Regions from separate parts of the Paenibacillus sp. B46(2026) genome, predicted to be linked through region 1. Evidence: a T-box and tRNA genes for the amino acid it is inferred to sense, from the RefSeq annotation. Region 1 holds a T-box; the other holds one or more tRNA genes.
What was found. A T-box is a leader RNA that pairs with one kind of tRNA and senses whether it is charged. The one in region 1 lies ahead of trpS (tryptophan--tRNA ligase), so its partner is inferred to be a tRNA-Trp.

Region 1 (2,830 bases):
TCCTGCTGTGAAAGCCAAAGAGCGCATGCCTTTATAAGCCGCATAGGCACAGAGCGACATGAGCGCAATGCTGGTAACCAATGTAGGAGTTTCCGTCAGGTAACTGGTTTTGGCCCAAGTGGTGGTATCGTGTAAGGTGAAATAGATGACGGACAGAAAAAAGAGGCTATTTCCAATCCGTAAAAGCAAGCCAAGAGGCTTACCCAGATGGGAAGTTAGCCAATCATGCAACGTTTGGTGCTGGAGAAAACGAGAAACATAGGCAAGCATGAGCGCAAATACAAGGTAGGGTCCTGTAGACAAAAGAACAGAGATCCAGGAATCCCTTTTAGCCGCAGACAACAGGGCAGGAATAATCAGAACGTGGCAGATTAGACCAACGGATAACATGATTAACATCATGGCTTGTAAAAAAGAAGGCTGTGTTCGTTTCATGCTGAGGGGTCTCCTTTTCCCAATAGACTGTCCTCAGCAGTGTTAACGTGATTGGATCGCTTCATACTGTCAATCGAAATAACGAATACCCATGGCTTCTCGTACCTCTAACATCGTTTCCCGGGCCGTTTTCCTGGCCTGTCGTGTCCCCTCAATAAGAATCTCTTTCACTTGATCTTCTCGCTGTTCATAATAATTCCGTCGTTCACGAAAAGGAGCAAGCAGATCATTGATGGCTTCACCTGCCATCTGTTTACAATCTTTACATCCAATCCTCCCCTGACTGCAACAGGCATGTATTTCGTCTACGTTCTCCTTGCGGAAAAGCTGATGATAGGCGAAAACAGGGCAGATATCCGGATGTCCTGGATCAGAACGATGGATGCGGGCAGGATCCGTTTTGGCCTTGGTCAATTTGGCTTTTACATCTTCTGGACTTGCATTTAATGAGATCGCATTACCCATGCTTTTGCTCATTTTACCGACGCCATCCAGCCCACCAAGCCGCTCTCCGGTCAGAATGCGGGGTTCAGGCAGAATGGGAGCATATAGCTCGTTGAATCGACGAACCAACTTCCGCGCTGTCTCAATATGAGGAATCTGATCTTCTCCTGCCGGAACAAGGGTTGCTTTGCAGAATGTAATATCTGCAGCCTGACTGACCGGATATCCGAGAAATCCGTAATACAGGTCCGTATATCCACGATCACGTGCTTCGCTCTTGATGGTCGGGTTATGCCGTAGTGTATTGACGGTAACAAACATGGAGAAGATCACGGTCAATTCCGCAATTTCCGGGATCATGGATTGAATGAACAGGGTAGCCTTGTTCGGATCAATGCCTACAGCGAGGTAATCCAACGTGACTTGATGTACACTATCCGCAATCAACCCAGGTTGATCATAATGGGTGGTGAGAGCCTGAACATCTGCCAGTAAAATATACGTTTTGTACTCTTCTTGCAATTGCACCCGACTGCGCAGACTGCCTACGTAATGGCCGAGATGAAGCTGTCCGGTAGTTCGATCCCCTGTCAAAATAATATCGTTGTTTTTGTTCATGGTTTGTTCTCCTTTGGTTGAGTAATTTTTCAACGTTGAGCTGTCGCCACCAGCCATCTTCCACGACCATCACCTCCCTTCAGCCTGCAAAAAAATAAAAAAAGCTTCGTCCTTTATCCCATTCCCCGGTAGGGAACAGAATAAAGGACGAAGCTTATGCCTCGCGGTGCCACCTTCATTGGCCGCTCTGTTGCGGCCCACTTAAGGGATACGGATTAAGGCATCTACACAGGAAACCCGTCTATAGGGATCTATGCCTTTATCGATATCCTGTCCATGGATAACGGCTGGACATGCCGCCTCGCCTACTGAAAGTTGTATTCATGGTAACGGATACAGACTTTGTTCAACTTGGAACTCCGAAGCCCATTTCCACATATCCGATGCACCGACTTCCACCACCCGCCGGCTCTCTGTAGCATCCTGACATACGTACTTCTCTTCATCATCGTGGATAACAAATGTTTACAATTTCCAGAATTATATCACGCTTTGATTCCACTGACCAGCCTGTGTTTGCGGCCGCTCATATTGGTGCCGAGTACACCGGCGATGATTAGCAATGCTCCAATATAGTGATAGCTACCAACGGGTTCATGCAGTATCCATGCACCTCCTACGATGGAGATGAGTGTGGACAGATTGCTGAATACGCTCATCTGGGATGCCTCCAGATGGGTCAGGGCATAGCTCGCGAGAAGGGTGGAGATCATGGTGGAGAGGATCGCGAGATAAGCGAGTGCACCAAGATAGGATGCATCTCCAAGTGGTTTGATGTAGTCCATCATGGAGCCGCTGGACGCATGTCGGATCAGGGAAGCGGCGTTAAATACAATACAGCCAACCATCAGTGTGACCCAGGTTAATTCCATTGGTTTATACTTCTGGGTTAATGGTCTTGCAAGCACACCATACCCTGCAAAACAGACCGTGGATAGTAGCAATAATGCAATACCCTTCAGGTTACCCCCAGACATGCCGCTTCCTTGCATTATGAAAATAAAGACCACTCCAGCAACAGATAAAAGCAGGAACAGCTTCTGCATCGTTGATGTGCGTTCTTTCAGGAAGATTGAAGCGAGAACGAGTGTGAATACAGGGGCCATAGCCTGAATAATACCGGCTTCCGATGAGTTGGAAGATACGAGTCCAAAGGCTTGAAAGGCAAAAAATAAGACGGGAGATAACAGCCCCAGTGGAATGATTCGCCACAGATCACGAAAGCTAAGCCGGATTTTGATCCAGCCCAAAATGACAGGAATGCTGACAACGATCAGCGACAGGGCGAATCGATGTGCAAGCACATCAATCGGATGTGCTACAGTGACAGTCA
Region 2 (2,830 bases), 2.0 Mb from region 1:
GAGGCAACGTTGGGATACCACCCTGATCGTATCTAGGTTCTAACCTGGTACCGTAAACCGGTACGGGGACAGTGTCAGGTGGGCAGTTTGACTGGGGCGGTCGCCTCCTAAAGAGTAACGGAGGCGCCCAAAGGTTCCCTCAGAATGGTTGGAAATCATTCGAAGAGTGCAAAGGCATAAGGGAGCTTGACTGCGAGACCTACAAGTCGAGCAGGGACGAAAGTCGGGCTTAGTGATCCGGTGGTACCGCATGGAAGGGCCATCGCTCAACGGATAAAAGCTACCCTGGGGATAACAGGCTTATCTCCCCCAAGAGTCCACATCGACGGGGAGGTTTGGCACCTCGATGTCGGCTCATCGCATCCTGGGGCTGAAGTAGGTCCCAAGGGTTGGGCTGTTCGCCCATTAAAGCGGTACGCGAGCTGGGTTCAGAACGTCGTGAGACAGTTCGGTCCCTATCTGTCGTGGGCGTAGGAAATTTGAGAGGAGCTGTCCTTAGTACGAGAGGACCGGGATGGACGTACCGCTGGTGTACCAGTTGTTCCGCCAGGAGCACCGCTGGGTAGCTATGTACGGAAGGGATAAACGCTGAAAGCATCTAAGCGTGAAGCCCCCCTCAAGATGAGATTTCCCAGTATGTAAGACCCCTTGAAGACGACGAGGTAGATAGGCTGGGGGTGGAAGTGCAGCAATGCATGGAGCTGACCAGTACTAATCGGTCGAGGGCTTATCCAAATATGCAAGTGATAATTCGCAGGTTTCGTTTCGAATCTAGTTTTCAGAGAACGATCTCTGAAGCATATTCCCTGATAGCTCAGTTGGTAGAGCACTCGACTGTTAATCGAGTTGTCACAGGTTCGAGCCCTGTTCGGGGAGCCATATGGAGAGGTGTCCGAGCTGGCCGAAGGAGCACGATTGGAAATCGTGTAGGCGTCACAAGCGTCTCGAGGGTTCGAATCCCTCTCTCTCCGCCATAATATTAAGGCCCGTTGGTCAAGGGGTTAAGACACCTCCCTTTCACGGAGGTAACAGGGGTTCGAATCCCCTACGGGTCATATTAACTTCAAAAAAAGAAGTTGATTTTTACAATAAGATTATGGTAAGATCATAAATGTGTTGTTCGGAGGCTTAGCTCAGCTGGGAGAGCATCTGCCTTACAAGCAGAGGGTCGGGGGTTCGATCCCCTCAGCCTCCACCATATAACTTTTATAACGACGCGGGGTGGAGCAGCCCGGTAGCTCGTCGGGCTCATAACCCGAAGGCCGCAGGTTCAAATCCTGCCCCCGCAATTAGACTTTCCTTGAGAAAGTGATCTGGAACCGTGGTGTAGTTGGCCTAACATGCCTGCCTGTCACGCAGGAGATCGCGGGTTCGAATCCCGTCGGTTCCGCCATTTAATCTTTACATGAGGCAAAATGTTCGCTACATCTGCTGTATGGCACTGATGCCCTATATAAAGTGTAAGGAAATGAGATTAGACTTTATTATGACTCGGTAGCTCAGTCGGTAGAGCAGAGGACTGAAAATCCTCGTGTCGGCGGTTCGATTCCGTCCCGAGCCACCATTTTTAAAACAATTTAATATGCCGGTGTAGCTCAACTGGTAGAGCAACTGACTTGTAATCAGTAGGTTGGGGGTTCAAGTCCTCTCGCCGGCACCATGTAATCCTGGAGGATTAGCGAAGTGGCCAAACGCATCAGACTGTAAATCTGCTCCCGTACGGGTTCGGTGGTTCGAATCCATCATCCTCCACCAGTTTTTAGGGGCATAGTTTAAAGGTAGAACAACGGTCTCCAAAACCGTTGGTGTGGGTTCAATTCCTGCTGCCCCTGCCAATTAAATTTTAGAAAATTAACTTTTTGTGGCGATCGTGGCGAAGTGGTTAACGCACCGGTTTGTGGATCCGGCATTCGGGGGTTCAATTCCCCTCGATCGCCCCTTTGTTTTTTCATTTTTTATTGGGGATTAGCCAAGCGGTAAGGCAACGGACTTTGACTCCGTCATGCATAGGTTCAAATCCTATATCCCCAGCCATTATGCGGACGTGGCTCAGCGGTAGAGCATCGCCTTGCCAAGGCGAGGGTCGCGGGTTCGATTCCCGTCGTCCGCTCCAAGATATGGCGCCATAGCCAAGTGGTAAGGCACAGCTCTGCAAAAGCTTTATCCCCAGTTCGAATCTGGGTGGCGCCTCCAGTATATGCCGGCGTGGCGGAATGGCAGACGCGCTCGACTCAAAATCGAGTGGGAAACCGTGGAGGTTCGAGTCCTCTCGCCGGTATATTGAATAGCCCTACGAATTGCTTATGCAATCTGTGGGGCTATTTTTATTTTATAAGAAATGATTTTTGCATAGTAAGAAAAGTTGGACTTTAATAAAGATTGACGTATGATTATATCCGGTATATTGTAGATAAGTGAAGTCTTTAATATAAAGGAGTGAAGTAAAGTGACTACTGAAAAAAATATACCGGATACAGACCTGTTATTCAATCTCTCTGTATGGGAAGAGGCATGGATGAATCGTCCGAGAAGTTCAAAATATAAGAAGAAAAGTGCACCATTTAATACAGAAGAAGCGTTTGAGCGGTGGGCCAGAGATTATCATGCACAATCGTTTACTGAAGAAGGAAAACAGCGGTCTGAGCGCATTATGGGCTGGATTGAAAACCAGGGAGTAGAGTTCGCGGGCTTGTCCATTTTGGACATTGGAGCGGCCTCAGGCATATTTACCATTCCTTTTGCTGAAAAGGGAGCAAGGGTAACCGCTGTTGAGCCTTCTGACCTGCTTGTCTCACTCATGAAAGAAACGATACCTTCAGAGCTGGAATCT

Region 2: it has a tRNA-Trp gene. The T-box ahead of trpS (tryptophan--tRNA ligase) is inferred to sense a tRNA for this amino acid. The anticodon was not compared.

The regions. Positions count from the first base shown of each region.
Region 1 covers NZ_CM165907.1:781,844-784,673, forward strand. Annotated here, with positions in the region: gene AC1S8V_RS03705 (GerAB/ArcD/ProY family transporter) at 1-435, opposite strand, end outside; gene trpS (tryptophan--tRNA ligase) at 505-1,497, opposite strand; T-box leader at 1,638-1,955, opposite strand; gene AC1S8V_RS03715 (DMT family transporter) at 1,983-2,830, opposite strand, start outside.
Region 2 covers NZ_CM165907.1:5,661,581-5,664,410, reverse strand. Annotated here, with positions in the region: rRNA gene AC1S8V_RS25185 (23S ribosomal RNA) at 1-735, shown strand, start outside; tRNA gene AC1S8V_RS25180 (tRNA-Asn) at 804-879, shown strand; tRNA gene AC1S8V_RS25175 (tRNA-Ser) at 883-974, shown strand; tRNA gene AC1S8V_RS25170 (tRNA-Glu) at 984-1,055, shown strand; tRNA gene AC1S8V_RS25165 (tRNA-Val) at 1,123-1,198, shown strand; tRNA gene AC1S8V_RS25160 (tRNA-Met) at 1,216-1,289, shown strand; tRNA gene AC1S8V_RS25155 (tRNA-Asp) at 1,316-1,393, shown strand; tRNA gene AC1S8V_RS25150 (tRNA-Phe) at 1,489-1,564, shown strand; tRNA gene AC1S8V_RS25145 (tRNA-Thr) at 1,585-1,660, shown strand; tRNA gene AC1S8V_RS25140 (tRNA-Tyr) at 1,670-1,755, shown strand; tRNA gene AC1S8V_RS25135 (tRNA-Trp) at 1,762-1,835, shown strand; tRNA gene AC1S8V_RS25130 (tRNA-His) at 1,865-1,937, shown strand; tRNA gene AC1S8V_RS25125 (tRNA-Gln) at 1,960-2,034, shown strand; tRNA gene AC1S8V_RS25120 (tRNA-Gly) at 2,039-2,113, shown strand; tRNA gene AC1S8V_RS25115 (tRNA-Cys) at 2,120-2,193, shown strand; tRNA gene AC1S8V_RS25110 (tRNA-Leu) at 2,200-2,278, shown strand; gene AC1S8V_RS25105 (class I SAM-dependent methyltransferase) at 2,447-2,830, shown strand, end outside.